Regions from separate parts of the Ectopseudomonas khazarica genome, predicted to be linked through region 2. Evidence: predicted binding sites of a transcription regulator. Region 2 holds the regulator's gene; the other holds the start of a gene.
What was found. The regulator FliA, encoded in region 2, starts transcription of late flagellar genes. The targets are predictions, from matches to a motif close to CTAAAGTTTNNNNNNNNNNNGCCGNTAA.
Positions count from the first base shown of each region.

Region 1: a site for FliA is predicted at 3,455-3,482, ahead of JLK41_RS03275 (methyl-accepting chemotaxis protein). Genes of this name have one in related genera too.

Region 1 is NZ_CP068551.1:705,468-722,552, reverse strand. It holds gene rnr (ribonuclease R) at 1-948, opposite strand, end outside; tRNA gene JLK41_RS03285 (tRNA-Leu) at 1,158-1,244, shown strand; tRNA gene JLK41_RS03280 (tRNA-Leu) at 1,325-1,411, shown strand; gene JLK41_RS03275 (methyl-accepting chemotaxis protein) at 1,490-3,424, opposite strand; gene JLK41_RS03270 (adenylosuccinate synthase) at 3,561-4,856, opposite strand; gene JLK41_RS03265 (ATP phosphoribosyltransferase regulatory subunit) at 4,913-6,100, opposite strand; gene JLK41_RS03260 (DUF2065 domain-containing protein) at 6,138-6,323, opposite strand; gene hflC (protease modulator HflC) at 6,449-7,318, opposite strand; gene hflK (FtsH protease activity modulator HflK) at 7,318-8,490, opposite strand; gene hflX (ribosome rescue GTPase HflX) at 8,588-9,889, opposite strand; gene hfq (RNA chaperone Hfq) at 9,902-10,162, opposite strand; gene miaA (tRNA (adenosine(37)-N6)-dimethylallyltransferase MiaA) at 10,263-11,234, opposite strand; gene mutL (DNA mismatch repair endonuclease MutL) at 11,295-13,166, opposite strand; gene JLK41_RS03225 (N-acetylmuramoyl-L-alanine amidase) at 13,175-14,602, opposite strand; gene tsaE (tRNA (adenosine(37)-N6)-threonylcarbamoyltransferase complex ATPase subunit type 1 TsaE) at 14,614-15,081, opposite strand; gene JLK41_RS03215 (NAD(P)H-hydrate dehydratase) at 15,069-16,568, opposite strand; gene queG (tRNA epoxyqueuosine(34) reductase QueG) at 16,630-17,085, shown strand, end outside.
Region 2 is NZ_CP068551.1:3,361,488-3,376,367, forward strand. It holds gene JLK41_RS16015 (DUF2802 domain-containing protein) at 1-65, opposite strand, end outside; gene JLK41_RS16020 (chemotaxis protein CheW) at 69-548, opposite strand; gene JLK41_RS16025 (CheW domain-containing protein) at 645-1,466, opposite strand; gene JLK41_RS16030 (ParA family protein) at 1,553-2,341, opposite strand; gene motD (flagellar motor protein MotD) at 2,424-3,233, opposite strand; gene JLK41_RS16040 (flagellar motor protein) at 3,249-3,989, opposite strand; gene JLK41_RS16045 (protein-glutamate methylesterase/protein-glutamine glutaminase) at 4,015-5,136, opposite strand; gene JLK41_RS16050 (chemotaxis protein CheA) at 5,182-7,425, opposite strand; gene JLK41_RS16055 (protein phosphatase CheZ) at 7,438-8,226, opposite strand; gene JLK41_RS16060 (chemotaxis response regulator CheY) at 8,246-8,620, opposite strand; gene fliA (RNA polymerase sigma factor FliA) at 8,721-9,467, opposite strand; gene fleN (flagellar synthesis regulator FleN) at 9,464-10,294, opposite strand; gene flhF (flagellar biosynthesis GTPase FlhF) at 10,384-11,694, opposite strand; gene flhA (flagellar biosynthesis protein FlhA) at 11,706-13,835, opposite strand; gene flhB (flagellar biosynthesis protein FlhB) at 13,937-14,880, opposite strand, start outside.

The DNA of each region.
Region 1 (17,085 bases), 2.7 Mb from region 2:
CACGTAATGCGACACGTCGGCGATGGCCACGTACAGCTTCCAGCCACCGGAGAACAGCTTCCAGCGGCTGCTGTTCTTCTCGCAGTAGACGGCGTCGTCGAAGTCGCGCGCATCCTCGCCATCGATGGTGACGAACGGCAGATGACGCAGATCGACGCGCTTCTCCTTGTCCTTCTCTTCCACCTCGGGCTTGAGCTTGCGCGCTTCCTTGATCACGGCCTCGGGCCAGACATGCGGAATGTCGTAGCTGCGCAGCGCCACGTCGATTTCCATGCCCGGCGCCATGTAGTTGCCGATCACCTCGACGATGTCGCCCTGCGGCTGGAAGCGCTGCGTCGGCCAGTGGGTGATCTTGATCTCGACGAACTGACCGATGCGCGCACCGGCGGTGCGGCCCGGAGTGACCAGCACTTCCTGCTGAATCTTCGGGTTGTCCGCGACCACGAAGCCGATACCGTTCTCTTCGTAGTAGCGACCGACGACGCTCTCGTGAGCACGCTCGATCACCTCGACGATACCGCCCTCGCGGCGCCCGCGACGGTCGAAACCGGCCACGCGCACCAGGGCCCGGTCGCCGTCGAAGACCAGGCGCATCTGCGCCGGGCTGAGGAACAGGTCGTCACTGCCGTCGTCCGGCACCAGGAAGCCGAAACCGTCGCGGTGACCGCTGATGCGACCGCAGATCAGGTCGAGCTTGTCCACCGGGGCATAGCTGCCTCGCCGGGTATAGATCAGTTGACCGTCGCGTTCCATGGCGCGCAGGCGGCGGCGCAGGGCTTCGAGCTGGTCTTCGGTTTCGAGACCGAACTCTTCGACCAGCTGCTCGCGGCTGGCGGGCGAACCACGTTCGGCCAGATGGGCCAGGATCAGTTCGCGGCTGGGAATGGGGTTTTCGTATTTTTCCGCCTCGCGGGCGGCCTCGGGATCGAGGGATTGCCAATCGGCCATTTAAAGGGGGTTACCTATGCGTATGTATAAAGGTGTGTGTGCCATATGCCTATTGAAGCGCGAAATCGGCATCCGGGGCAGCTTTTCCGGCGACAATAATTTTTTTGGGGTCAGGGGTTTACAAGGTAAATGCCCGCCCGTATAGTTCGCGCCCACAGCGTCGAGGAGACGTTGTAACACGAAGCAGATGATGATTCATCGGTTTCAGTGCCCAGGTGGCGGAATTGGTAGACGCGCTGGTTTCAGGTATCAGTGGTGGCAACACCGTGGAAGTTCGAGTCTTCTCCTGGGCACCAAATTCGTGAAGCAGATTGATAACCTGTTTCACAATAACGGACGCAGTGATCCGTGTCGGCAACGATGAACATTGCAGTGTGCCCAGGTGGCGGAATTGGTAGACGCGCTGGTTTCAGGTATCAGTGGTGGCAACACCGTGGAAGTTCGAGTCTTCTCCTGGGCACCAAAATTCAAGAAAACCGAGTCAAAAGACTCGGTTTTTTTATGCCCGCAGAAAAAGGCCGCCAGCAGGCGGCCTCCGCACTCAGACCTTGAACTGCCCCAGACTGGCCTTGAGCTGCGCCGCCAGCTCGTCCAGCGCCCGCGCATTGCCGGCGATGGCCGTCACCGCTTCTGCGGCACGCCGCGCCTCGGCATGAATCACCTCGACCCGCTCACGCACCGCCCCGGCGCCCTGCGCCTGGTGCGCCGCCGCCTGCGTCGCGGCATTGATGGCGCCATGCACCTCATCCACCGACTGCTGCACCGATTGCTGCAGGCGCGCACTGTCGCGCAGCACCTCGAGCCCTTCGTTGCCCTGGGTGCCCGCCTGGGTGATGGCCGCCACCGCTTCCTGTGCGCCCCGCTGCAGGGCAGCGATGTGCGTCTGGATGTCGCCGGTGGATTGCTGGGTCTTGCTGGCCAGGGCGCGCACTTCGTCCGCCACCACGGCAAAACCGCGACCGCTTTCCCCCGCCCGAGCCGCCTCGATGGCCGCGTTCAGCGCCAGCAGGTTGGTCTGCTCGGCGATGGACTGAATCACGGTCAGCACCACCTCGATCTGCTCGCTCTGCTTGGCCAGGCGCTCGATCACCGCCGAGCCGTCCGCCACACGGGCAACCAGCCCCTCGATCAGAGCGGATAGCCGCTGAGCGATCGCCGCATTCTCATGCGCTGCCTGGCGAATGGTGTCGACGCGCTGCAGCGCCTCCTGCATCGCCTGGCTCTCGGACTGCGCCTCATCCGCCATCTGCTCCAGCGCCTGCAGGCTGCCCGCCACCTCGTCACGCTGGCGACCGGCCGCCGCTTCCGCCGCCACGCCGCGCTCGGTCAGGCTGCGAATCTGCTCGCCGGTGCGCAGCGCCACCTCGCCGGACTCGCGCACGATGGGTTGCAACTTGGCGATGAAGCGATTGACCGCCCCCGCCATCTCACCCACTTCATCCTGGCTGCGAACATCCACGCGGCGCGTCAGGTCGCCCTCACCCGCCGCCAGATCGTTGAGCGCATCGCTGAGCAGGCGCAGGCGGCTGAGCACCCGCCAGCCCAGCACCAGCGCCACCGCCATCAGCGCCACGGCACCGACCACCAGCAAGCCCAGGGCGATGTTCCAGCGCAGCGTGTCCGCTGCGGCACGCACCGACTCGCCGCCATTGCGCGCCATTTCGTCGGTGTAGCGCTCGGCCGACTTCAGCCGCTCACGCAAGGCCCGCGCCGCCTCTTCCGACGCCCCCGACAGGCTGCTGTCGACCAGCTCGCCCGCACCGCTGACCAGCCCGTTGAAGCGCCCGTCGAGTGCTGCCAACTCACGCTCGACCACCTCCAGCGAGAGGCCCATCTGGATCTTGCCGATCTGCGCGCCCATCGGATTGATTTCCGCCTCGACGATGTACACCCGCGGATCACGCGAGGCGGCATCGACCAGCTTGTCCAGCGGCGAACTGCCCTGCCCCGCCGCGACCAGCTCGCGCACCCGCGAGTTGCTGCGGTTGAAATTGCGCGTCAGGCGCTTGCCCTCGGCGTCGTAGACCACCGCGAAGAGCACTGCCGGGTCCTGCTGCGCGATACGGGTCAGGGCCGTCAGCGCCGGAACGTCAAGGTCCCATATGGCCTTGGGCGCCACCCCGGCGAGCAGCCGCGCCAGCGATTGCCCGGACTGCTTGAGACTGCCCTCGAGCACCTCGCGCAGTTGCGCCTGCTCGCTCTTGAGCTGCCCGGAAAGGCCCTCGGTAAGGCGTGCGCGAGTGCTCTGCGAGAGCGCCGCCAGGCCCTGGCTCATCTCCTGCTCGGCCAGGTTCAGCTCGTCGCCCAGGCGCCTGCTTTCGCCGCCCAGACGCTGGGCGAGATCCTCGACCATGCCATTGACCGACGCCCCCATCAGCCACACCGCAAGCCCGACTTGCACCAACATGGCCAGACCCAGGGCAACGTACACCGGACGCAGCAGACGACTGCGCAACATCGAAACGATGGCGAACACGGGCAACACTCCTCAACGACCGTAATCGTGTTAACGGCGACTTCCGGGATAAATTTAGCTCAAGCAAGCTTCATACCCGGCACCCGGATACGAAAAGACCGCCCGGAGGCGGTCTTTTCAGTGATCGAACGGGCGATCAGGCGAACGGGTGACGCAGGACGATGGTCTCGTTGCGGTCCGGGCCGGTGGAGATGATGTCGATCGGCGCACCGACCAGCTCCTCGACGCGCTTGATATAGGCACGAGCAGCGGCCGGCAGGTCGTCCAGGCTCTTGGCGCCCAGGGTCGACTCGCTCCAGCCCGGCATTTCCTCGTACACCGGCTGCAGGCCGATGTAGCTGTCGGCATCGGTCGGCGCATCGCTCAGCACCTGGCCGTTGGCATCCTTGTAGCCGGTGCAGATGCGGATGGTTTCCAGGCCGTCGAGCACGTCCAGCTTGGTCAGGCACAGGCCGGAGATGCTGTTGATCTCGATGGCGCGACGCAGGATCACGGCATCGAACCAGCCGCAGCGACGGGCACGACCGGTGGTCGCACCGAACTCGTGACCACGCTTGGCCAGGAAGGCACCGATGTCGTCGAACAGCTCGGTCGGGAACGGACCGGAACCCACACGGGTGGTGTAGGCCTTGGTGATACCGAGGATGTAGTCGAGGTACAGCGGGCCGAAACCGGAACCGGTGGCGATACCGCCGGCGGTGGTGTTGGAGCTGGTGACGTAGGGGTAGGTGCCGTGGTCGATGTCCAGCAGCGAGCCCTGGGCCCCCTCGAACATGATGTCCTTGCCGCCCTTGCGCAGGTCATGCAGCACTGCGGTGACGTCGGCCATCATCGGCTTGAGCAGCTCGGCGTATTCCATGCACTCGTCCAGAGTCTTCTGGAAGTCGATGGCCGGCTCCTTGTAGAAGTTGACCAGCTGGAAGTTGTGGTAGTCCAGCAGTTCGCCGAGCTTCGCGGCGAAACGCTCGCGATGGAACAGGTCACCGACCCGCAGGCCGCGACGCGCTACCTTGTCCTCGTACGCCGGGCCGATACCGCGACCGGTGGTACCGATCTTGGCATCGCCACGGGCCTTCTCGCGCGCCTGATCCAGGGCGACGTGATAGGACAGGATCAGCGGGCAAGCCGGGCTGATGCGCAGGCGCTCGCGCACGGGCACGCCCTTCTCTTCCAGCTTGTTGATTTCGCGCAGCAGGGCGTCAGGCGCGACGACCACGCCGTTGCCGATCAGGCACTCGACACCCTCACGCAGGATGCCGGACGGAATCAGGTGCAGGACGGTCTTCTCACCATCGATCACCAGGGTGTGGCCGGCATTGTGGCCGCCCTGGTAACGCACGACTGCAGCGGCCTGCTCGGTGAGCAGGTCGACGATCTTGCCCTTGCCCTCATCACCCCACTGGGTGCCCAGGACGACGACATTCTTACCCATAAACTTGTCCTCTTCGCGCAAGCTTCGATGCCGGCAGCTGGCCGGCGAAAATGAATTCAGGACGCCAGGGGCGTCACCTGCCAACGTCCATCGCGCAGCGCCAGCAGCCGATCACAGCCTGCCTCGTGCGCATCCGCCTCGCTCTGCCCGGGCAGCGCCTGAACCACGCGCTCGCCCTCACCACGCAGACGACGAACGGCCTGCCACAGATAGAGGTCATGATTGTCCGGCGCCCAGATGCCTTTGACAGTCTCATCCAGGCGCATGTCCCCCAGGGTCACCAGGGTTTTCAGATCGGTGGAGAAGCCCGTCGCCGGGCGTGCCCGGCCGAATACGGCTCCCGTGTCGTCGTAACGCCCGCCCTGAGCGATGGCTCCGCCTTCGCCCGGCACGAACGCCGCGAACACCACACCGGTGTGATAGTTGTAGCCACGCAGCTCACCCAGGTCGAAATACAGCGGCAACTCGGGGTAGCGCAGTTCCAGCGCATCGGCGATGGCGACCAGCTCATCGAGCGCGGCATGCACCGCATCGGGCGCCTCGACCAGCGCGGCCTGGGCCAGGTCCAGCACCTCGCGGCCACCGCACAGCTCGGCCAGGGAACGCAGCATGCTGCCCAGACCGGCCGGCAAGGCGGCGGTCAGCGCTTCGATCTCGTCCATGGCCTTGCGCTGCAAGGCATCGAACAGCTGTTGCTCGGCCTCGCCGGAGAGACCGGCGGCACGCGCCAGGCCACGGTAGATGCCGACATGACCGAGGTCCATGTGCACGTCCGGCACGGCGGCCAACTCCAGGGTCTCGACCAGCAGGCTGATCACCTCGATATCGCTGGCCGGGCTGGCGTCGCCATAGAGCTCGGCACCCAGCTGGATCGGGCTGCGCGACGTGGTCAGGGCACGCGGCTTGGCGTGCAGCACACTGCCCGCGTAGCACAGGCGGCTCGGCCCCTCGCGACGCAGCGTGTGCGCGTCGATGCGCGCCACCTGCGGCGTGATGTCGGCACGAAAGCCCATCTGCCGGCCGGACAGCGGATCGGTGACCTTGAACGTACGCAGGTCAAGATCCTGGCCAGCGCCAGTCAGCAGGGATTCCAGGTACTCGATATGCGGGGTGACGACGAACTCGTAACCCCAACGCTGGAACAGGTCCAGCACCTGACGGCGTGCCGCCTCGATGCGCGCCGCTTCCGGCGGCAGTACTTCTTCGATGCCATCTGGCAGCAGCCAGCGGTCTACCGTTGCCATTTCGCCATTCCCCTCTCGATCCGGGCGGCACAAGCCTTCAGTGAAGCAGATAGAGAAGAGCCGTACCCAGCAGCATGCTGGCCAGCCCCATAAGACGCAGTCGGCGGTCGGGCAGCCGGGCTGCCTGCATTACCGCCCCGCGCCAGTGGCGCGGATAGAGGAAGGGCAGGATGCCTTCCAGCACCAGTACCAGACACAGAGCGATGCCGAGTTCCTGCCACATGATTCCCACAGACGCAAAAAAGCCGGGATTTTCCCGGCTGCCGCATCATACCACGCTAAAAGCCTCGAGCCACAAGCTTCAAGCCGCAAGTAGACGACCAGCGCCTGCTTGCGGCTTGTTGCGGCTCAAGGTTTGGCTTTTTCCAGGTAGCGGAAGAAATCGCTACTCGGGTCCAGCACCAGTACATCGCGCTTGTCAGCGAAGCTTTCGCGATAGGCCTTGAGGCTACGGTAGAAGGCGTAGAACTCCTGGTCCTGACCGTAGGCACGGGCGTAGATGGCGGCCGCCTGGGCATCACCGTCACCGCGCAGTTCTTCGGCCTGGCGATAGGCCTCGGCCAGCAGCACGCGGCGCTGACGGTCGGCGTCGGCACGAATGCCTTCAGCCAGCTCGCGACCCTTGGCGCGATGCTCGCGCGCCTCACGCTCACGCTCGGTGCTCATCCGCTCGAAGACGCTGCGGTTGACCTCACGCGGCAGATCGATGGCCTTGACCCGCACATCGACCACTTCGATACCCAGCTCGCGCTCGGCGGCGCGGTTGAGCGTCGAGGTCACATCGGCCATCAGCGCATCACGCTCGCCGGACACCGACTCGTGCAGGGTGCGCTTGCCGAACTGGTCACGCAGCGAGGCCTCCAGACGACGCGCCAGGCGCTCGTCGGCGACCTGCTTCAGGCCCGAGGTGGACTGATAGAAGCGCTCGGCATCCTTCACCCGCCACTTGGCGTAGGCGTCGACCATCAGCGCCTTCTTCTCCAGGGTGAGGAAGCGCGACGACGTCGAATCCAGGGTCAGCAGGCGAGCGTCGAAGATGCGCACCTGGTTCACGTACGGAATCTTCACGTGCAGGCCCGGCTTGACGTCCGGGTTGACCACACGGCCGAACTGCAGCAATACCGCACGTTCGGTCTGCGCCACGATGTAGAAGCTGTTCCACGCCACCAGCGCCAGAACCACGGCCACGATCAGGCCGATCAGGGACTTGTTGCTCATCAACGGCCCTCCCGGGAACGCAGGTTGCGCTGCGACAGATCGCTGCTCAGCGGCACAGCCGGATCACGCGTTGTCGCAGTACTGCTGTTGGCAGAAGCGGACGAGGACGAAACGCCACCGCGACCGTCAATCATCTTGTCCAGCGGCAGGTACAGCAGGTTGTTCTGCCCCTTGTCGCCAGTGACCAGAACCTTGCTGGTGTTGCTCATCATCTCCTGCATGGTGTCCAGGTACAGACGCTCACGCGTGACCTCGGGCGCCTTGCGATACTCGGTGACCAACTTGGTGAAGCGATCAGCCTCACCCTCGGCACGTGCGATGACTTCATCACGATAACCGTTGGCTTCCTCCAGCAGACGCTGGGCCTGGCCGCGCGCCTCGGGAATCACGCCATTGGCATAGGACTCGGCCTGGTTCTTCTCGCGTTGTTCGTCCTCGCGGGCACGAATCACGTCGTCGAAGGCTTCCTGGACTTCACGCGGTGCCGCGGCGCTCTGGATGTTCACCTGGGTGATGGTGATACCGGTGCGGTAGTTGTCGAGGAAACGCTGCAGACGCTCGTGCACCTCACTGGCCATCAGTTCACGACCTTCGGTCAATACCTGATCCATCTCGGTGGAACCCACCACGTGGCGCACGGCACTGTCGGTCGCATGCTGCAGGCTGACTTCCGGCTGATCCACGTTGAGCACGAAGTCCTGCAGGTTGCTGATGCGGTACTGCACGGTCAGCGGCACTTCGATGATGTTCTCGTCCTCGGTCAGCATCGCGCCCTGCTTGCTGTAGGCACGCTCACGAGTGACATTTTCCTGGAACTTGCGATCGATCGGCGGGAAGTAGATGTTCAGGCCGGGACCAACGGTTTCATGGTACTTGCCGAAGCGCAGCACCACGGCCTGCTCCTGCTCGTCCACCACGTAGATCGCACTGTACAGCCAGATCACCGCCAGCAGGCCGAGGCCCACGAACAGCAGGCCGAAACCGCCACCGCCGCCACTGCGGCCAGAGTCGTCGTCACCGCGCTTCTTGCCGCCACCAAAAAGCCCGTTCAGGCTTTCTTGCAACTTGCGGAACGCTTCGTCGAGATCCGGCGGGCCCTGCCGGCCACCGCCTTTGCGGCCGCCCCAAGGGTCTTGATTGTTCGAGTTGCCACCCGGCTCATTCCAAGCCATAGCGTTCTCCGTACTGATAAAGCGAAGGCGCGCCCACGGCGCGCCGGCCAATGCTACCCAAAGCCCCCGGCCGACAGCAAAGCCGCCGCCACAGGCTTTATTGCAAAGTATGTTGCTCGATGAACAGCTGAGGCTCCATGCCTTCGCGACTCACCAGGCGATTGAGCTCGACCCTCGGCAAACGCACCGACAGCAGACTACGCCCCTGCTCGTCATGCCCTTCGTCCTGCACCGCCCCCAGTTCGAAGAACTGCGCGCGCAGGCGCCCCAGACGTTGCGGCAACTGCAGCGTACCGACGAACAGGTCGTCCGCCAGCAACTCAGCCACCGCCTGCCGCAACAGCTCCAGACCGCGCCCCTCGCGCGCCGACAACCAGACGCGCAGCGGCTTGCCATCGGCATCGCGCTGAATCTGTGGCTCGACACCTTCCAACAAATCCAGCTTGTTGTACACCTCGAGCATCGGCAATTCGTTCGCACCGATCTCCTTGAGCACCGCCTGCACCTGCTCGATCTGCGCCATGCGCTCGGGCTCATGGGCATCGATCACGTGCAGCAGCAGGTCGGAGTTGCTCGACTCCTCAAGCGTAGCGCGAAAGGCCTCGACCAGCTTGTGCGGCAGGTGGCGGATGAAGCCCACGGTATCGGCCAGGACGATCGGCCCGAGGTCGTCGAGTTCGAGCCGGCGCAGGGTCGGATCGAGCGTGGCGAACAGCTGGTCCGCGGCGTACACCTCGGAGGTGGTCAGCGCATTGAACAGCGTGGACTTGCCGGCGTTGGTGTAACCCACCAGGGAAACCGAAGGGATGTCCGCGCGCTTGCGCCCGCGGCGCGCCTGCTCACGCTGACTGCGCACCTTCTCCAGCTTCTGCTTGATCTGGCGGATGCGTACACGCAGCAGACGACGGTCGGTCTCCAGCTGGGTTTCACCCGGACCGCGCAGACCGATCCCGCCCTTCTGCCGCTCCAGGTGGGTCCAGCCACGCACCAGGCGCGTACTCATGTGATCGAGCTGCGCCAGCTCGACCTGCAGCTTGCCTTCGTGGGTACGGGCGCGCTGGGCGAAGATATCGAGGATCAACCCGGTACGATCGAGCACGCGACATTCGAACGCACGCTCGAGGTTGCGCTCCTGGCTCGGTGTCAGGGTGTGATTGAAGATGACCAGTTCGGCCTCGCTGGCCCTGACCTGGTCGCGCAGCTCCTCGACCTTGCCACTCCCGATGAGGTACTTGGCGGTCAGGCGACTGCTGGGCACGCTGAGAAAAGCGACCATGTCGGCGCCTGCCGACATGGCCAACTCCTGGAACTCCTGGGGATCTTCGCTCGCCTCGGAGTCTTGGCCTTCCAGATGAACCAGGATGGCCCGCTCACCGCCCTCATGACGCTCGAAGAACAATGCAGCCCCCTATCAGGCGTTACCCGGCTCGGCATCACCCTGTTCGGAGTCGCCAGCGCTCGGCAGGCGTACCGGACGGCTGGGCACGACGGTGGAAATGGCATGTTTGTAGACCATCTGGCTGACAGTGTTCTTCAGCAGGATGACGAACTGGTCGAAGGACTCGATCTGGCCCTGCAGCTTGATGCCGTTGACCAGATAGATGGAAACAGGGACGCGTTCCTTACGCAGGGTATTCAGGTAAGGGTCTTGTAGCGAATGCCCTTTTGACATGTGCCGCACTCCTTTCGAGGATCAATTTCAATAATTTTAGTAGGTAAACAATAGCTTCGGACCGTCACACCCCCAAGGATAGACGGCCAGCGGCAAGGTCTCAGTTCAATATGGAGACGCTTTCCAGGTATTTCAAGGTGCGAGACAGATTGTCGCAGGCCAGGCTGTCCAGCCAGTGCAGCCCGTCCCAGCCTCGCAGCCAGGTGAACTGACGCTTGGCCAGTTGCCGAGTGGCGATGATGCCGCGCTCGACCATTTGTTCACGGGACAACCCACCGTCGAGGTATTCCCATACCTGGCGATAACCTACCGCCCGTATAGACGGCAGCCCTGCGTGCAAGTCACTTCGTCTGCGCAGGGCTTCGACCTCGTCCACGAAACCCTGTTCCAACATCGCTTGAAATCGTTGTGCGATGCGCTCATGCAGAACCTGGCGCTGCGCCGGAGCGATAGCAAGCTGCGCAACAGTATAGGGCAATTGCCCGCCGGCCGATGTGCCCGTATCGGAGTTTCCGGCGGCCTGACGACGGCGGTGCTCGCTCATGCTCAGGCCGCTCACGCGATAGACCTCCAGGGCCCGGGTCAGACGTTGAGGGTCATTGGGGTGAATGCGCGCCGCCGACTCCGGATCGACCGCAGCCAGCTCGCGGTGCAGGGCCTCCCAGCCCTCGGCCGCGGCCCGTGCCTCCAGTTCGGCGCGCACGGCCGGGTCGGCACTGGGCATGTCGGCCAGCCCCTCCAACAATGCCTTGTAATAAAGCATGGTGCCGCCCACCAGCAGCGGGATGCGTCCGCGTGCCGCGCTGGCGGCCATGGCGGCCAGCGCATCGGCGCGAAATTCCGCGGCGGAATAGCTCTCGGCGGGATCGCGAATATCGATCAGGGCATGCGGAAAGGCGTCGAGAATGGCGCGCTCCGGCTTGGCGGTGCCGATGTCCATGCCCCGGTAGATCAGCGCGGAGTCGACGCTGATCAGGTCGCACGGCAGCAGGCGCGCCAGTTCCAGGGCCAGGTCGGTCTTGCCGGCGGCGGTCGGGCCCATCAGAAAGATTGCGGGGGGAAGCGAAGACATCGGCATGACTCGAAACACGAAGACGGGAGAGGTCCTGACGACAGGGCCTCACTGGCTCAATTACTGGCCGCGCATGAACAACTTGTCGAGCTGATCCATGCTCAGCTGCGTCCAGGTCGGCCGGCCATGGTTGCACTGGCCGCTGCGCTCGGTCTGCTCCATGTCACGCAGCAGGGCGTTCATCTCGGGAATGGTCAGGCGCCGGTTGGCACGCACGGAACCGTGACAGGCCATGGTCGCCAGCAGCTCGTTGAGGTGCGCCTGGATACGGTCACTGGTGCCGTATTCGAGCAGGTCGGCCAGCACGTCACGCACCAGCTGCGTCGCTTCGGCCTGCTTGAGCAGGGCCGGAATCTGGCGAATCGCCAGACTCTCCTCACCCAGACGCTGCAGCTCGAAGCCCAGACGCTGAAACCACTCGCCGTGTTCCTCGGCGCAATCCGCCTCGCGCTGGCTGACGGCGAGCGACTCCGGCACCAGCAACGGCTGGCCACGCAAGCCTTCGCTGGCCATGGCGTGCTTGAGTCGCTCATAGGTGATGCGCTCATGCGCCGCATGCATGTCCACCACCACCATGCCCTGGGCGTTCTCGGCGAGGATGTAGACCCCCTTGAGCTGCGCCACGGCGTAGCCGAGCGGTGGAATGTCGCCCTGCTCCTGCGGCAGGGGCTGCGCCGGCGCCGTCGGCAGCGGCGAGAAATACTCGCGATACGTCGCCTGGGCCTCGCCCGCCGAAACGCCAGGATTGCCGGCAGGCTGCTGGTAACCGGCACCGCTGCCGCGCCAGGCCGGCTGGGCACTGGGCGCTGGCGCTTCGAGAACACTGGCCGCCAGGCCCATCTCGCCCTGCGGGCCGAACTCACCCGCGGCCTGCCCGGTCGGGCGCATCATCGGCGAGACAGTGGCCGGCGCAGCGACCTGATCCTCCGGGCGTACATCGGCCAACGCACGGTGCAGGGTGCCGTAGAGGAAGTCGTGCACCATGCGGCTGTCACGAAAGCGCACCTCGTGCTTGGTCGGATGGACGTTGACGTCCACCGTCGCCGGGTCGATTTCCAGGAACAGCACGAAGGTCGGATGCCGGCCGTTGAACAGCACGTCGCGGTAGGCCTGGCGCACCGCGTGGGCGACCAGCTTGTCGCGCACCATGCGCCCGTTGACGTAGAAATACTGCAGGTCCGCCTGGCTGCGCGAGAAGGTCGGCAGGCCGACCCAGCCCCACAGGCGCAGGCCGCCACGTTCGATCTCGATGGGCAGCGCCTGCTCGAGGAAGGCCGGGCCACAGACCGAGGCCACGCGGCGCGCGCGGCTGATGTCGTCCCCGGCCTCATGCAGGCTGAGCACGGTCTTGCCGTTGTGGCGCAGATGGAATGCCACATCGAAACGGGCCAGCGCCAGGCGCTTGATCACTTCCTGCAGGTGGTCGAACTCGGTTTTCTCCGCCCGCAGGAACTTGCGCCGCGCCGGCGTGTTGAAGAACAGGTCACGGACTTCCACCGAGGTGCCGACCGGGTGCGCGGCAGGCTGCACCCGCGGCTCCATGTCGCGGCCCTCGGTCTCCACCTGCCAGGCCTGGTCGGCATCGGCGGTACGCGATGTCAGGGTCAGGCGCGACACCGAGCTGATCGACGCCAGTGCCTCACCACGAAAGCCCATGCTGAGCACCGCCTCGAGGTCTTCCAGTTCGCGAATCTTGCTGGTGGCGTGGCGCGCCAGGGCCAGCGGCAGATCGTCCGGGGCGATGCCGCCGCCGTCGTCGCGCACCTTGAGCAGCTTGACGCCGCCCTGCTCGACTTCCACGTCGATGCGCCGCGCACCGGAGTCCAGGCTGTTTTCCAGCAATTCCTTGGCCACCGAGGCAGGGCGCTCGACGACCTCGCCCGCAGCGATCTGGTTGGCCAGGCGCGGGCTGAGCAAATGAATACGGGACATGACACTCATTACTGGGCTGCCAGGGACGTGGCGGGTATCTGCAATTTCTGACCGACCTTGATCACGTCGCCCTTGAGTTTGTTGGTGCTGCGCAGCGTCGCCAGGCTGATCTGGTAACGCTGTGCGATCAGCGCCAGGCTCTCGCCACGGGACACCACGTGCTCACGCGGCCCGCTGGCGATCTTGCCTGCGTCGCGCAGCCAGGCGACATAGGTGCCGGGCGGCGGGTTCTCATGGAAGAACTGCTTGACCCCGGAGGTGATCGAACGCGCCAGTGCCTGCTGGTGACTGGCGCTGTGCAGCTTCTTCGCTTCGTTGGGGTTGGAGATGAAACCGGTTTCCACCAGGATCGACGGGATGTCCGGCGATTTCAGCACCATGAACCCGGCCTGCTCCACCCGGCGCTTGTGCAGCGGCGTGATGCTGCCCATGTTCGACAGCACCTTCTGCCCCACGTTGAGGCTGGACGACAGCGAGGCCGTCATCGACAGGTCCAGCAGCACGCCGGCAAGCATCTTGTCCTTGTCGTCCAGGCTGACGTTGCCGGCACCGCCGATCAGGTCGGACTGGTTCTCCGCGTCGGCCAGCCAGCGCGCCGTCTCGGACGTGGCGCCGCGCTCGGACAAGGCATAGACGGAGGCGCCGAATGCCGACGAGCGCGGCGCGGCGTCGGCATGAATCGAGACGAACAGATCGGCGCCTTTCTTGCGCGCGATCTCGGTGCGTTTGCGCAGCGGAATGAAGTAATCGCCGGTGCGCACCAGCTCGGCGCGGAAGCCCTTCTCGGCGTTGACCTGGCGCTGCAGCTCCTTGGCGATGGCCAGGGTCACGTGCTTCTCGTACTGGCCCTTGACCGGCGACAGGGCGCCCGGGTCTTCGCCGCCATGACCGGCATCGATGGCGATGACGATATCGCGCTTGCCACCCGGCACGGGTGTCAACTTGGGCGGTGGCTGGGTCGGCGTGACGGGCACCGGCGGCGAGGTGTTGGCGACGCTCGGTGTCTGGGTGCTCGGCGGCGCACTGCCCTGATCGAACAGGTCGACCACCAGGCGATGCCCGTATTGCTGGTTCGGCGCCAGGGAAAAGCTCTTCGGCGTGACCGGCGCGGACAGGTCGATGACCACCCGCAGATCGTCCGCGCCGCGCTGGGCGGAACGCACCCCGGTGATCGGGGTATTGGCCAGCGACAGCTGGTCGAGGTTGGTGGCCAGCTTGGCGCCACTGACGTCGATGACGATGCGATCAGGCGCCGCGAGGGTGAAGACGCTGTGCTGCACCGGCCCGGACAGGTCGAAGACCAGGCGCGTGTTGTCGGGAGCACGCCAGAGGCGCACGCCGCGCACATCCGAGGCAGCCAGGGCCTCGGCAGCCAGAGCCGCCAACAAAACACCCACAGCGGTAACCAGCGCGCCTATGCGCATACCCAACCCCATCGATTCTTGCTTTATTGTTTGCTGCTCAGGGCCTCGCACCAGGCATCCCCTCGAGCCCCATGCCCCTGCAGCAACAGCGAACGGCCGCCCGCTTGGGGGGTAATGGTAATGTCCATGTCGGGCTTTGGCAAAACACCCGCGCCGCGCTGCGGCCACTCGATCAGGCATAGGGCAGCGCCATCGAAATAATCGCGGATGCCGAGGAACTCCAGCTCCTCGGGATCGACCAGCCGATACAGGTCGAAATGGAACGCCCGCAGCTCGCCGATCTCGTAGGGTTCGACCAGGGTGAAGGTCGGGCTCTTCACCGCCCCGCAATGCCCCAGGCCACGCAGGATGCCGCGTGACAGGGTGGTCTTGCCCGCCCCCAGGTCGCCGTGCAGGTAGATCACTCCCGCGCCACCGCTGACCTCGGCGATACGCGCACCCAGGGCCAGCATCGCTGCTTCATCGGCAGCTTCGAGTCTCACTTCAGACAAGGACACAACTCCTCCAGTAACTGACGAATGGCGCACGGCAGATCGCCGGCAGCCAGACCACGCCCTTGCCGGGCCAGCACCTCACCGGCCCGCGCATGCAACCAGACCGCGAGGCAGGTCGCGTCGAATGCCGCCATGCCCTGCGCCAGCAGGGCGCCGATCAGCCCGGCCAGCACATCGCCCAGCCCGGCGCCGGCCATCGCCGGGTGTCCGCGATCACACAGGGCCAGGCGACCATCGGGCGCCGCGATCAGGCTACCGGCGCCCTTGAGCACGACGACCAGGCCATAGCGTTGCGCCAGCGCGCGGGCGGCGGCGGGGCGGTCGGCCTGCACGCTGGAGGTGTCCTGCCCCAGCAGGCGCGCCGCCTCTGCGGGATGTGGCGTCAGCACGCCCTGCCTGGGCGCGGGGACCTGCCCCGCGGCCAGCAGGTTCAGCGCATCGGCGTCCCAGACCTGCGGCGCGCCGAGCCCCGCAACACTCGACAGCAGGCTGCGCGACCAGGCGCCCTGCCCCAGTCCCGGGCCCAGCACACAGACATCGGCGCGTTCGGCCAGTGCCAGCAGCTGATTGGCCGATGCCACCGCCGTGCACATGATCTCGGGCCGCCGCACCAGAGCGGCGGCGACATGCTCGGCGCGGGTCGCCAGCGTCACCATCCCCGCACCGGAGCGCAGCGCGCTGTCGGCGCAGAGCAGCGCCGCCCCGCCCATGCCCAGATCGCCGCCAACCACCAGCAGATGACCGAACTGCCCCTTGTGCGCCACCGGCGAGCGCGGCGACAGGCGCGGCAGGCAGCGTTCATCCAGGCGCTGCGCTACGCTGGGAGCCTGCGCCAGCAACTGCGCATCGGCCTGCAGGTCGTCGAACTGCAGCTCGCCGCACAGCGCCGGCCCTTGCCCGGTCAGCAAGCCCAGCTTGAGCGCGATGAAGGTCATGGTCAGGTCGGCGCGAACCTCCACGCCGAGGCACGCCCCCGTATCGGCCAGCAGGCCGGAGGGAATATCCACCGCCAGCACGGGCAGCCCGGCCTGATTGATCGCGCCAATCGCCTGCGCATAAGGCTCGCGCACGGCGCCTGCCAGCCCGGTACCGAGCAGCGCATCGACCAGAACACCGGCCAGCGGCAGACTCTCGTCCCAGGGCAGGATGTCCACACCGGCCGCATCGGCCTCGGCGCAGGCTTGCGCGGCGTCGCCCTGCAGGGCTGCCGGATCGCCGACCGCCAGCACCCGGACACGCCAGCCGGCACGTTGCGCCAGCGCCGCGATCAGATAGCCATCACCGGCATTGTTGCCGCGCCCGGCCAGCACCGTTATCTCACCAGCCTCGGGCCAGCGCCGGCGCAGGGCACGCCAGGCCGCATGGGCCGCGCGCTGCATCAACTCGAAGCCCGGCGTGCCGGCGGCGATCAGTTGTGCATCCAGCGCGCGCACCTGCTGTGCGCTGTGCAGAGTCGAAGGCAGGGAAGCGGAGGATAGATGCATGGCTCGCTCGGAACGGATGTCTGGCAGAATTATACCCACCTCAATCCTCTGCGCCCGCCTCATGTCCGACCATCGCCTCGATCTCAATGCCCTGGCCCAGTCCATCAAGGACTGGGGACGCGAGCTCGGGTTCCAGCAGGTGGGCATCGCCGATGTCGAGCTGAGCGAGCATGAAGCTCACCTCAAGCGCTGGCTCGCCGCCGGCTACCAGGGCGAGATGGACTACATGGCCGCGCATGGCGACAAGCGCTCACGCCCGGCCGAGCTGGTGCCCGGCACGTTGCGCGTGGTGTCGCTGCGCATGGACTACCTGCCTGGCGACACCCAGATGGCCCAGCGCCTGAAGGAACCCGAGCAGGCCTACGTATCGCGCTACGCACTCGGTCGCGACTACCACAAGCTGATCCGCAAGCGCCTGCAACAGCTGGCCGAGCGCATCCAGCAGCAGATCGGGACGTTCGGCTATCGCGCCTTCGTCGACAGCGCCCCGGTGCTGGAGAAGGCCATCGCCGAGAAG
Region 2 (14,880 bases):
CCCAGTGCCACGCAGACCAGCGCCAGGAAGGCCAGGGCCGCAGCGAGCATGGCAAACTCGGACATGGCTCAGATGCTCTCCAGCTCCGACCACTCTTCCTCGGACATCAGCTTGTCCAGCTCGACCAGGATCAGCAGCTCGCCGTTCTTGTTGCAGACGCCCTGGATGAACTTGGCCGATTCATCGTTACCGACGTTCGGCGCGGTCTCGATCTCGGACTGACGCAGGTAGACCACTTCGGCCACGCTGTCGACGAGAATGCCGACGACCTGCTTGTCCGCCTCGATGATGACGATACGGGTGTTGTCGGTCACCGGCGCCGACCCCAGGCCGAAGCGCTGGCGGGTATCGATCACGGTCACCACGTTGCCGCGCAGGTTGATGATGCCCAGCACGTAACTCGGTGCACCCGGGACCGGAGCGATCTCGGTGTAGCGCAGGACTTCCTGCACCTGCATCACGTTGATGCCATAGGTCTCGTTGTCCAGGCGAAAGGTCACCCACTGCAGAATCGGATCTTCGGCACCTTGTGCAGAACTTTTCTTCATGTCCCTAGCCTCGTCAGAAACCGCCCAGTGCGGCGTTCGCGGGTCAGCCCGCTTGTCATTCAACTATAGAGCCCGTGACCACGAACTCACCAATTATCAATGCAGTTTTCCACCGTTCAGCCGTTTGGCGCCACCGCTGGCGATCAATTCGGCCAGTGCGGCGACGTCCAGCAGCGCGCACATATGCTCGATCACCGTACCGGCCAGCCATGGCCGCTGGGTACGCTGGCTGCGCCATTTGACCTCGCTCGGGTCCAGGCGAATCGAGCGGCTGACCTGGTGAACGGCAAGCCCCCACTCGTAGCCCTGCACCGAAATCACGTACTGCAGGCCCTCACGGAAGTCCTCGCGGTAGCGGTCCGGCATCACCCAGCGCGCGGTGTCCAGCACCTTCAGGTTACCGGCCTGGCTCGGCAGGATACCGAGAAACCAGTCCGGCTGACCGAACAACGGCGTCAGCTCCTGCCCCTCCAGCGGGTAGATGGAGCCCAGGCAGATCAGCGGCACGGCGAGCGTCAGCCCGGCGACGTCGAACAGCAGGCACTCGAACGGCTCTTCTGCCCAGGCCGGACGACCATCTGCCAGCAGCCCGGCCGGTTGCGCCGCGACCTCCAGATCGAGGTCGAGGGCGGGAGGCGCCTCATCGATGACTGGCGCCGGCACCCGCAACTCCACGGGCGGCGCTTCCACCAGCACCGCTGCCTGCACCGGAGCAGGCGCGGGCGCCTCGGCCACGGCAACCACGCTCACGGGTTCGAGCAGACGCGCATCACGCACCTGTTCCTCGAGCACCGCGGCCTCGAATTCGTCGAGGCTGACGGACTCCTCCAGCTCGGCAACAGCCTCCTGCAACAGCCCGTCGAGATAGGACTGCAGGGCCAACTGGGAACGCGTGGCGGTGGCGAGGTTACGACTCATGACTGGAACCCGAAACGATATCTTTACAGTCTATCGGCTGCAGCCTGCTCCGACTTGAGTGGCGCAGTTCAACACAAGCGTTCATCTCAGGCCACCTGCGCCGCTGGCTGGTGGCTGAGCAGATGCTTGAGCAGGGCACGGTAGGCAATCACGCCACGGCTGCCCGCGTCGAACTGCGACGGGGTGCGCCCGGCCCGGCTGGCATCGCGCAGGCGCGTGTCGACCGGAATGTAGGCTGGCCAGAGGTGCTCGGGATAAGTATTGCGCAGAACGCGCAACGTGCTCATCGACGCCTGGGTACGGCGATCGAACAGGGTCGGCACGATGGTGTAAGGCAACGCCTGCTTGCGCGAACGGTTGATCATGGTCAGCGTGCCGATCATCCGCTCGAGCCCCTTGACCGCGAGGAACTCGGTCTGCACCGGGATCACCAGCTGCTGGCTGGCCGCCAGGGCGTTGACCATCAGCACGCCAAGCAGTGGCGGGCTGTCGATGATGGCGTGGTCGAAATCCTCCCACAGCTGCGCCAGGCTCTTGGCGATCACCAGGCCCAGGCCGCTCTGCCCCGGAGACTGGCGCTCCAGGGTGGCCAGTGCGGTGCTCGACGGCAGCAGCGAGATGTTCTCGTGGCTGGTGCCATGCAGCAGTTGCTTCGGCAGGCCCTGGGGCACGTTGCCCTGATGCAGGAACAGGTCGAAGCAGCTGTGCTCCAGGGTATCCGGGTCATGCCCGAAATAACTGGTCATCGACCCATGCGGGTCGAGGTCGACCACCACCACACGTTTGCCTGCATCGGCCAGGAGGCCTGCCAGGGCGATGGACGTAGTGGTCTTGCCGACACCACCTTTCTGATTGGCTACTGCCCAGACTTTCATTTTCTCTCATCCTCCCGGCACGCAGCGCTCAGGCCGAGAATGGCTGTCACCTGCACGCGGCAGGCGACTGGGATTTGACAGGTCACGATTGCGGAACCCCCGACGCAGACGCCGGTGCAGGTTGCGTGCCAGCGCCGGACTGTCGAGTCGAGGTACTGCCTGCACCGCGACGGGTATCGAGATTGCGCGAAATCACCAGCACCACCCGGCGATTGCGCGCCCTGCCCTCCGCCGAGGCGTTGTCCGCTATCGGCTGAAACTCGCCGTAGCCTACCGCCGCCAGGCGCGAAGGGTCGACACCATCCATGGCCAGCATACGCACGATGCTCGACGCCCGCGCCGACGACAACTCCCAGTTGGTCGGGTACTGAGCGGTCTGGATCGGCAGGTTGTCGGTGAAGCCCTCCACCTTGACCGGGTTCTGATAGGGCGCCAAAATCTTGGCGACCTTCTCGATGATGGAAAACGCCTGGTTGTTCGGGATGGCGTCTCCACTTGGGAACAGCAGACTGGAACTGAGTTCGATCTCGATCCACATCTCGTTGCCCCGCACCGTCAGCTGATCGCTCTGGATCAGCTCGCCGAACACTTCGCGCACGCTCGAGGCGATGCTCTGCAGGGTGGAATCGGAGCTGGGATCGTCGTGTGTGGTGTCGTCAGGCTCGCTGGTACGCGGCCTTTCTTCACCCACCGGGATCGGCTTGATCGAACGATCCGGCTGATTGAACACTCCCGTCAGCGACTCGGAGAGAATCTTGTACTTGCCTTCGTTGATCGACGAAATCGAATACATCACCACGAAAAAGGCGAACAGCAGGGTGATGAAGTCGGCGTAGGAGACCAGCCAACGCTCATGATTCTCGTGTTCTTCCTGGTGCCGCCTGCGCGCCATGCTGCCATCCCTCCATCAGTCCATGAAGCCTTGCAGCTTCAGCTCGATGGAACGTGGATTCTCACCCTCGGCGATGGACAGGATGCCCTCGAGCAGCATCTCGCGGTAACGCGACTGACGCAGCGCGATGGATTTGAGCTTGTTGCCGGCCGGCAACAGCAGCAGGTTGGCAAAACCCACGCCGTAGATGGTGGCGACGAACGCCACGGCAATGCCGCTGCCGAGCATGCTCGGGTCGGCCAGGTTGCCCATCACGTGGATCAGCCCCATCACCGCGCCGATGATGCCGATGGTCGGCGCGTAGCCGCCCATGCTCTCGAACACCTTGGCAGCCTGGATGTCACGTGCTTCCTGGGTGTAGAGGTCGACCTCGAGGATGCTGCGGATCGACTCCGGCTCGGCGCCATCGACCAGCAGCTGCAGGCCCTTGCGCGCGTACGGGTCAGGCTCGGCGTCGGCGACAGCCTCCAGCCCCAGCAGGCCCTCCTTGCGCGCCACCATGCTCCAGCCGACGACCCGGTTGATGCCGCCAACCAGGTCGATACGCGGCGGAAAGAAGATCCAGCGCACGACGACCATCGAACGCTTGAACACGGTCACCGGCGTCTGCAGAAAAGCAGCGCCCACGGTGCCACCCAGCACGATCAATGCAGCCGGCCCGTTGAGCAGCGCGCCGGCATTGCCACCCTCGAGGTAGTTGCCGCCGAGTATCGCCACGAACGCCAGAATGACGCCGATGAGGCTCAGTACATCCATTGGCAGGCATCCGCATTAGCGTTGGTCACTGGCAGGCCTCGGTCAGGTGACGACCGATGTCATCCAGGCCATAGACGGCATCGGCCAGATTGGCCTTCACCACGGCCATGGGCATGCCATAGATCACGCAGCTGGCCTCGTCCTGTGCCCACACCTGGCTGCCGCCCTGCTTGAGCAGACGCGCGCCCTCACGGCCGTCCGCGCCCATGCCGGTCAGCACCACCGCTAGCACCTTGTCGCCATAGGACTTGGCGGCGGAGCCGAAGGTGATGTCGACACAGGGCTTGTAGTTCAGACGCTCGTCACCCGGGAGGATTTTCACCACGCCGCGCGAATCGACCATCATCTGCTTGCCGCCCGGCGCCAGCAGCGCCAGCCCGGGGCGCAGCACGTCGCCATCCTCGGCTTCCTTGACCTGGATCCGGCACAGCTTGTCCAGACGCTCGGCAAAGGCCTTGGTGAACGCCGCCGGCATGTGCTGGATCAGCACCAGAGGCGCCGGGAAATTGCCTGGCAACTGGGTCAGGACCCGCTGCAGGGCCACCGGACCGCCGGTCGAGGTGCCGATGGCCACCAACTTGTAGGCCTTGCGCTTGGGCGCTGCCGAGGCACTGCTGGACGGCGCTGCGCTGCGCGCAGCCGGGCTGGCCACAGCGGGCCGGGCCGGTGCGGCCGGGCGACTAACCGGCGCTGCCGTCGGACTGGCCGCTGTCGGCGCCGGAGCCACCGCGGCCGAACTGAAACGGCGGTTACTGCGCGCAATGCTGTGCACCTTCTCGCACAGCATCTGCTTGACCTTCTCGGGGTTGCGCGAGATGTCCTCGAAGTTCTTTGGCAGGAAGTCCACGGCACCGGCGTCCAGCGCGTCGAGCGTGACACGGGCGCCCTCGTGGGTGAGCGAGGAGAACATCAGCACCGGCGTCGGGCAGCGCTGCATGATGTTCCTCACCGCGGTGATGCCGTCCATCATCGGCATCTCGTAATCCATGGTGATCACATCGGGCTTGAGCGCCAATGCCTGATCGATGGCTTCACGTCCGTTGGTGGCCGTCCCTACCACCTGAATACTGGAATCGGCAGACAGAATTTCCGAAACACGCCGGCGGAAGAAGCCGGAATCGTCCACCACCAAGACCTTGACAGTCATAAACACTCCTAGACGGCACGGGCTTCGGCCCGTGCCGCAAAACCATCAGAAACGCCGAGCGTAGCGTTTGAGCATGCTCGGTACGTCGAGAATCAGCGCGATGCGACCGTCGCCGGTGATGGTCGCCCCGGACATACCCGGAGTGCCCTGCAGCATCTTGCCCAGTGGCTTGATTACCACTTCTTCCTGACCCACCAATTGATCGACGACAAAACCGATGCGCTGGCTGCCCACGGTGAGGATCACCACGTGACCTTCGCGCTGTTCCTCCTGGAAGGCCTGCGGTACCAGCCAACGCTTGAGATAGAACAGTGGCAGCGCCTTGTCACGCACGATCACCACTTCCTGGCCATCGACCACGTTGGTACGCGACAGGTCGAGGTGGAAGATCTCGTTGACGTTGACCAGCGGGAAGGCGAATGCCTGGTTTTCCAGCATCACCATCAGCGTGGGCATGATCGCCAGGGTCAGCGGCACCTTGATGATGATCTTCGAGCCCTGGCCCTTCTGCGAGAACACGTTCACCGTGCCGTTGAGCTGGGTGATCTTGGTCTTGACCACATCCATGCCGACACCACGGCCGGACACGTCGGAAATCTCGGTCTTGGTCGAGAAGCCCGGGGCGAAGATCAGGTTGTAGCATTCGAACTCGTTCAGGCGATCCGCCGCGTCCTTGTCCAGCAGGCCCTTTTCCACGGCCTTGGCGCGCAGCACGTCGGCATCCATGCCCTTGCCGTCGTCGGTGATCGACAGCAGGATGTGATCCCCTTCCTGCTCGGCGGACAGCACCACGCGACCGGCACGGGCCTTGCCCGCCTTCTCGCGCTCCTCCGGCGTTTCCACGCCATGGTCGACGGCGTTGCGCACCAAGTGCACCAGCGGGTCGGCCAGGGCCTCGACGAGGTTCTTGTCGAGGTCGGTCTCTTCGCCCACCAGCTCGAGGTTGATCTCTTTCTTCAGGTTGCGCGCCAGATCGCGGACCAGACGCGGGAAGCGCCCGAACACCTTCTTGATCGGCTGCATGCGGGTCTTCATCACCGAGGTCTGCAGGTCCGCAGTGACCACGTCGAGGTTCGACACCGCCTTGGACATCGCCTCGTCGCCGCTGTTGAGACCCAGGCGCACCAGGCGGTTACGCACCAGCACCAGCTCGCCGACCATGTTCATGATCTCGTCGAGGCGCGCGGTGTCGACGCGTACGGTGGTTTCCGCTTCGCTCGCCGCCGGTGCCTTGTCGCCAGCAGGTGCCGGCGCGGCTGCGGCGCGGCCAGCAGCGGGCTCGGCCTTGGCCGGAGCGGCCGGCTTGGCGGGCGCAGCAGGCGCAGCAGCCTTGGCCGCTGCGGCGGGCTTGGCCGCAGGTGCAGCCGGTTTCGCTGCCGGAGCGGGAGCAGCCGGCTCACTCGGTGGTACGAACTTGCCCTTGCCGTGCAACTGATCGAGCAGCGACTCGAACTCGTCGTCGGTGATGTCATCACCGGCAGGCGCCGGCGGTTCGCTGGCAGCGACGGCTGGCGCGGCGGTTTCGGCCGGGCCGGAGAACTGCCCCTTGCCGTGCAGCTGGTCGAGCAGCGCCTCGAATTCATCGTCGGTGATGTCGTCACTGGCAGGCGCCGCCGCAGGTGCGGCAGCACCGGCGGTGCTGGCAGGCGTCTCGACCGGGCCACTGAACTGCCCCTTGCCATGCAACTGGTCGAGCAGCGACTCGAACTCGTCGTCGGTGATGTCGTCACTGGCAGGCGCCGCCGCTTCCACGGCCGGGGCATCGCCCAGGGCGTCGAGCAGCTGTTCGAACTCGCTGTCGGTGATGTCGCCGGACGCCGCAGCAGCCGCAACCGGCTCAGGCTCGGGCTCGGGTTCCGGCGCGGCTGTCACGACCGGCGCAGGCGCCGGCTCGGCACCAGCCGGTTCAGCCAGGCGCGCCAGCGCGGCCAGCAGTTCCGGCGTGGCAGGCGTCGGCTCGCGGCGCTCGCGCACCTCGCCGAACATGCCGTTGACTGCATCAAGAGCCTCGAGCACCACGTCCATCAGCTCCGAGTCGACGCGACGCTCACCCTTGCGCAGGATGTCGAACACGTTCTCGGCTATGTGGCAGCACTCCACCAGCTCGTTGAGCTGGAGGAAGCCCGCTCCGCCCTTGACGGTATGGAAACCGCGAAAGATGGCGTTGAGCAGGTTCATGTCGTCCGGCCGGCTTTCCAGCTCGACCAACTGCTCGGACAACTGTTCGAGAATCTCGCCGGCCTCTACCAGGAAGTCCTGGAGGATCTCTTCATCGGCGCCGAAGCTCATATTGTGTGCTCCTTAGAACCCTAGGCTGGACAGCAGGTCGTCGACATCGTCCTGACTGGAGGCAACGTCATCACGCTTATCGGCATGAATCTGCGGACCTTCACCCCGCGATGGCTCTTTTATTTTTTCCTGTTCGGCACGCAACGCTTCGTGGTCATGCTGAATGCCGGCAAAACGGTCGACCTGGCTGGCCATCAGCATCAGCTTGAGCAGGTTGCCTTCCACCTCGGTCACCAGCTGGGTGACCCGCTTGATCACCTGCCCGGTGAGGTCCTGATAGTCCTGCGCCAGCAGAATGTCGTTGAGGTGATTGGACAGTTTGGCGCCGTCACGCTCGCTGCGCGCGAGGAACAGCTCGACGCGCTTGGCCAGCTCGCGGAACCCTTCGGCGCCCATCTCGCGACGCATGAAACGGCCCCATTCGGCGCTCAGGCTCTGCGCCTCATCGCTCAGGTCATTGACCAGCGGAGCGCTCTGCTCCACCAGGTCCATGGTGCGGTTGGCCGCCCTCTCGGTCTGGGTAACGACGTAGTTCAGGCGTTCGGTCGCATCGGCGATCTGCGACAGCTCCTGCGCATGCGGCATGCGCGGGTCGATCTGAAAGTTGACGATGGCGTTGTGCAACTCACGGGTCAGCTTGCCGACCTCGTGATAGAGCCCGCGATCACGGACCTTGTTGAGTTCGTTGATCAGTTGCACCGCGGCGCCGAAATTGCCTTGTTCGAGGCTATCGACCAGGTCACGGGCGTTGTTTTTCAGGGTCGACTCGAGGTCACCCATCGTGGAGTCATCATGTTCCATAGCACCCTCGCGGCCGACATCAGCCGTTGACTCGCTCGAAGATCTTCTCGATCTTTTCCTTCAGCACCTGGGCGGTGAAGGGTTTGACCACGTAGCCATTCACGCCGGCCTGAGCCGCCTCGATGATCTGGTCGCGCTTGGCTTCGGCGGTCACCATCAGCACCGGCAGGTGCTTGAGACGCTCGTCGGCGCGAACGGCGCGCAGCAAGTCGATACCGGTCATGCCGGGCATGTTCCAGTCGGTCACCAGAAAGTCGAAGCTGCCGCTCTGCAGCATCGGCAGCGCCGACGTGCCGTCATCGGCTTCTGCGGTGTTGGTGAAACCCAAGTCCCGCAAGAGGTTCTTGATGATCCGTCGCATCGTCGAGAAATCGTCAACGATGAGGATTTTCATGTTCTTGTCCAAGTCGACCTCCGTACAGTCCCAAACGTATTGCGCTTGCAACTACGTCCTTTAATCGAGAAACCGCTTCCGCCTGCGAGTACGCCGCTGTTCAGCCTGCGCGCCATTCACTCAGTCGCGAGCGCAGGCGTGCCGCGCACTGACTGTGCAGTTGGCTCACACGTGACTCGCTAACCCCCAGCACTTCACCGATTTCTTTCAAGTTCAGTTCTTCATCGTAATACAGCGCCAGCACGAGACGTTCACGCTCGGGCAAACCGGCGATGGCCTCGGCCAAAGCCGCCTGAAAGCGTTCGTCTTCGAGGTCCCGCGAAGGTTCGAGGTGGGTGTGCCCGGCGTCTTCGTGCAACCCGCCGTGCTCGCCATCCTGCAAGAGGTCGTCGAAGCTGAACAGGCGGCTGCCCAAAGTGTCGCCAAGAATGCCGTAGTAATCCTCCAGACTCAATTGGAGTTCGGCAGCAACCTCGTGATCTTTAGCGTCGCGCCCGGTTCGGGCTTCGACTGCACGAATCGCATCGCTGACCATACGGCTGTTACGGTGCACGGAACGCGGCGCCCAATCGCCCTTGCGTACCTCGTCGAGCATGGCACCGCGAATGCGGATGCCGGCGAAGGTTTCGAAACTGGCACCCTTGCTGGAGTCGTATTTGCGCGAGGCCTCGAGCAGCCCGATCATCCCCGCCTGGATCAGATCATCGACCTGCACGCTGGCTGGCAGGCGTGCCAGCAGGTGGTAGGCGATGCGCTTGACCAGGGAGGCATAGCGCTCGATCAACTGGTGCTGGGAGTCCTGCGCCTGCGCCTTGTTGTACATACGAAGTCCAGAAGCTGCTGTCATACGGCACTGTCAGCCGTCGGTTGCTGCACCAGACGCTCGACGAAGAACTCCAGATGGCCGCGGGGGTTGGCCGGCAACGGCCAGGTGTCGACCTTCTGAGCAATCGCCTTGAACGCCAGGGCGCACTTGGATCGTGGGAACGCCTCATAGACGGCACGCTGCTTCTGCACGGCCTTGCGCACGCACTCGTCGTAGGGCACGGCGCCGACATACTGCAGGGCGACATCAAGAAAACGATCCGTCACCTTGGTCAGCTTAGCAAAGAGATTGCGCCCTTCCTGCGGACTGTGAGCCATGTTGGCCAGGACGCGGAAACGGCTGATGCCATGGTCACGGTTGAGCAGCTTGATCAGGGCGTAGGCATCGGTGATGGAGGTCGGTTCGTCGCACACCACCACGAGGATTTCCTGCGCCGCCCGGACGAAGCTGACCACCGCGTCGCCGATACCGGCGGCGGTGTCGATCACCAGGACATCGAGGTTTTCGCTGATGTCGCTGAATGCCTGGATCAGCCCGGCATGCTGCATCGGCGTGAGGCTGACCATGCTCTGCGTGCCCGACGCGGCCGGCACGATGCGAATGCCGCCCGGCCCCTGCAGCAGCACGTCACGCAGATCGCACTCGCCGGCGATCACATCGGCCAGGGTGCGCTTGGGTGTGAGCCCCAGCAGCACGTCGACGTTGGCCAGCCCCAGGTCGGCGTCCATCAGCATCACCCGCCGACCGAGGTCGGCCAGGGCCATGGACAGATTCACCGACACATTGGTCTTGCCGACGCCACCCTTGCCGCCGGTCACCGCAATCACCTGTACGGGATGCATACCCATGTTCTTTCTACACCTTGTCTAACTTCGACTTGACCATCAGGCCGTTCACTCCCGCGCTCATGCGCGAGAGGGTGCAACATCGTCGCCGTTCAGCCGGCGCGCTGCGCGGGCTGGTGATAGAGCCCGGCGAACAACTGCGCCATGGCGTCCTCACTCGGCTCCTCCGCAGACTGCAGGCCCACTGCGCGGCTGACCAGCTGGTGGCTGCGCGGCACCTGCAGGTCATCCGGAATGCGCGGCCCGTCTGTCACATAGGCTACCGGCAGATGCTGGCCTATAGCCAGACCCAATACCTCGCCCAGGCTCGCAGCCTCGTCCAGCTTGGTCAGTATGCAACCAGAAAGTCCGCAGCGCTTGTAACTATGGTAGGCCGCCTTGAGCACTTGGTTCTGACTCGTTGCCGCCAAAACCAGATAATTCTTCGACTTGATGCGTGGCGACGCCAGGCTCTCCAGCTGCAGGCGCAGTGCCGGATCGTTACCCGGCAGGCCTGCGGTGTCGACCAGCACCACGCGTTTCTTGGCCAGCGGCGTCAGAGCCTGCAGCAGAGACTGACCGGGATCGACCTGGGTCACCGATACGCCAAGGATACGCCCAAGCGTCTTCAGTTGCTCCTGTGCGCCAATACGATAGCTGTCCATGCTCACCAGAGCGACCTGCTGCGCGCCGTACTTAAGCACGTAGCGCGCAGCCAGCTTGGCCAGCGTGGTGGTCTTGCCCATGCCGGCCGGACCGACCAGGGCGATCACCCCACCCTCTTCCAGCGGCTCGACCTTGGGCGTCCTGATCGCGTGAGCCAGGTGGGCCAGCAGCATGCGCCAGGCCTGACGCGGCTCGGCCACACCGGCCACCTTGCTCAGCAGGGCTTGCGACAGCTCGGCCGACAGGCCCATGCGCTGCAGGCGGCGCCAGAGGTTGGCCTGCTGCGGACGACGATTCTGCAACTGCCCCCAGGCGATGGACCCCAGCTGGACTTCGATCAGCTCACGCAGGCCATGCAGCTCGAAGCGCATCGCGTCCAGGGCCCGGGGATCGACCGCCGGTGCAGCGGCGACAGGCGCCTCGAGCGGGCGTTGCGGCTTGACCGGCGTCGCCGGCAGCTCGGGCGCCAGCAGCGACTCGTTGGCGAACAACTGGCGATCCTTGCCGGCATCCTGTTCGGCACGGGTGGTCAGCTCGGCCTGGGCGCTGGCGATGCGCGCCTGGGTCTTGCGCAATTCGGCTTCCAGCGCCGGGTTCGGGCGTGCCGGGGCCGGCGCCTGGTAATCCAGCGCAGCCGTCAGCTCCACACCGCCAGCCACGCGGCGGTTGCCGATGATCGAGGCATCGGCGCCCAATTCGTCACGCACCAGTTTCATGGCGGTCCGCATATCGGCGGCGAAGAAGCGTTTGACCTGCATGACCCTTTACCTCAGTTCTGGCCAACCGTAGCGACTATGGTGACCTGCTTGTTGTCCGGAATTTCCTGGTACGCCAGCACGTGCATGCTGGGTACCGCCAGCCGCGCGAAGCGCGAGAGCATCGCCCGGATCGGACCGGCCACCAGCAGGATCACCGGTTTGCCGAGCATTTCCTGGCGCTGCGCCGCATCCACCAGGGAACGCTGCAGCTTTTCAGCCATGCCGGGCTCGAGGAGGATGCCATCCTCGCTGCCCTGACCGGCCTTCTGCAGACTGTTCAGCAATATCTGTTCCAACCTTGGCTCCAGGGTGATCACAGGCAGCTCCGGCTCTAGTCCCACAATGCTTTGCACGATTGCGCGGGCCAGCGACACGCGGACTGCGGCGACCATCGCGGCGGGATCTTGACTCTTCGGCGCGACGTTGGCGATCGCCTCGGCGATGGTGCGGATATCGCGTACCGGCACCTGCTCCTGCAGCAGTGCCTGCAACACCTTGAGCAGGGTCGACAGCGACACCAGCCCCGGCACCAGCTCCTCGGCCAGCTTGGGCGAGCTCTTGGCCAGCAACTGCATGAGCTGTTGCACTTCCTCGTGACCGAGCAACTCGTGGGCGTGCTTGTGCAGGATCTGGTTGAGGTGAGTCGCGACCACCGTACTGGCGTCGACCACGGTGTAGCCGAGCGATTGCGCCTGATCACGCTGGCTGGGGTCGATCCATACCGCCTCCAGGCCGAACGCCGGATCCTTGGCGGCGATCCCATTGAGCGGGCCGAACACCTGGCCGGGGTTGATCGCCAGTTCCCGGTCGGGATAGACCTCCGCCTCGGCGACGCTGACGCCCATCAGCGTCAGGCGATAGGCGTTGGGCGCCAGGTCGAGGTTATCGCGGATGTGCACCGAGGGCATGAGAAAGCCCATTTCCTGCGAGAGCTTCTTGCGCACGCCCTTGATCCGCGCCAGCAGTTGGCCGCCCTGGTTGCGATCGACCAGCGGAATCAGGCGATAGCCCACCTCCAGGCCGACCATGTCCACCGGGGTGACGTCATCCCAGCCCAGTTCCTTGACCTCCTGGGCCTTCTGCGCCGGCAGCAGCTCCTGCTGACGCTGGACCTCCTTGACCTCCTCTTCCTTGGCCTTGCGCTGGCGATGGGCGATCCAGTACGCGCCACCGGCGGCGATCAGGCCCAGACCGATGAAGGAAAAGTGCGGCATGCCCGGCACCAGGCCCATGGCGATCATGATCGCTGCGGCCACGGCCAGCGCACGCGGCGAGGCGAACATCTGCCGGTTGACCTGCGCGCCCATGTCCTCGGAGGTGGACACGCGGGTCACCATCACCGCCGCTGCCGTGGACAGCAACAGGGAAGGAATCTGCGCCACCAGGCCGTCACCGATGGTCAGCAGGGTGTAGACCTTGCCGGCGTCGGAGAAGGCCAGGCTGTGCTGCAGCACGCCGATGGCGATACCGCCGATGAGGTTGATGAACAGGATCAGCAAACCGGCGATGGCGTCACCGCGGACGAACTTGCTGGCACCGTCCATGGAACCGTAGAAGTCGGCCTCCTGCGCCACTTCGCTGCGGCGCTTCTTGGCCTCGACCTGGTCGATGAGGCCGGCGTTGAGGTCGGCGTCGATGGCCATCTGCTTGCCGGGCATGGCATCCAGGGTGAAACGCGCGCTCACTTCGGAGATACGCCCGGCACCCTTGGTGACCACCACGAAGTTGATGATCATGAGGATGGCGAACACCACGATACCGACCACGTAGTTGCCGCCGATCACCACCTCGCCGAAGGCCTGGATCACCTGCCCCGCCGCGCCATGCCCCTCGTGACCGTTGAGCAGCACCACGCGCGTGGACGCCACGTTCAGCGCCAGGCGCAGCAGCGTCGCCGCCAGCAGGATGGTGGGGAACACGGCGAAATCCAGCGGTCGCAGGGCGTAGATGCTGACCAGCAGGACGACGATCGACAGGGCGATGCTGAAGGTGAACAGCACATCGAGCAGGAACGCCGGGATCGGCAGCATGACCATGCCGAGCATGACCAGCAGCAACAGCGGAATGCCCAGGTTGCCATGGCGCAAGCCTGCCAGGTTGCTGCGCACTTCACCGATTAACTGTGCTCGATCTACTGCCACGTGCCCTACCCCAACCATTCAATCTTTTGACGCGAGACTGCGCCCTAGAGGGGTAATGGCAAGAAGCGTTCCACAAATGCCGAAGCCGCGTACGACGCCGCTTACGTGTCGCGACGCAGGTCCGGCGGGATGGGCAGATCCGGCAGCGGTCCGGGGCGCTTGCCCTTGCCGGCGCGGTACTGACGCAGCTGGTAGACGTAGGCCAGCACCTGGGCCACCGCCAGGTACAGACCGGCAGGAATCTCCTGGTCCAGCTCGGTGGAGTAGTACACCGCCCGCGCCAGTGCCGGCGACTCCAGCACCATCACCTGGTGCTCCTGGGCGATTTCACGAATCTTCAGCGCCAGGAAGTCGCCACCCTTGGCCAGCAACATCGGCGCCCCACCCTTTTCCGGGTCGTACTTCAGCGCCACCGCGAAGTGGGTCGGGTTGGTGATCACCACGTCGGCCTGCGGCACCGACTGCATCATCCGCCGCTCGGCCATTTCCCGCTGCAACTGGCGGATGCGGCCCTTGACCTCGGGCTTGCCTTCGGTGTCCTTGTACTCGTCACGCACTTCCTGCTTGGTCATCATCAGCTTCTGCTTGTGACTCCAGAGCTGGAACGGCACATCCACCGCCGCGATCAGGATCAGCCCGCAGGACAGCCAGAAAGCGCTCCAGCCGACGACCTTGAGGCTGTGCAGGATCGCCGGCTCGAGCGGCTCGTTGGCAATCGACAGCAGGTCGTCCTGGTCGACCGACAACACCAGCAGCGCCACGGCCAGGATCACCAGGAACTTCGCCAGCGCCTTGAGCAGCTCGACCAGCGCCTGCACGGAGAACATGCGCTTGAGCCCCGCCAGCGGATTCATCCGGCTGGCCTTGGGCTGCAGGGCCTCGGCAGAGAACAGCCAGCCGCCCAGCGCGATCGGGCCGACCACCGAGGCGATCAGCAAGGCGATGAAGAACGGCTGCACCGCCACCAGGGCGGCCTTGCCGGAGGCCAGCAGGTGCAGGGCCATGCTGCCTTCGTTCATCAGCACGTCGCGCGGCAGGCTGAAGT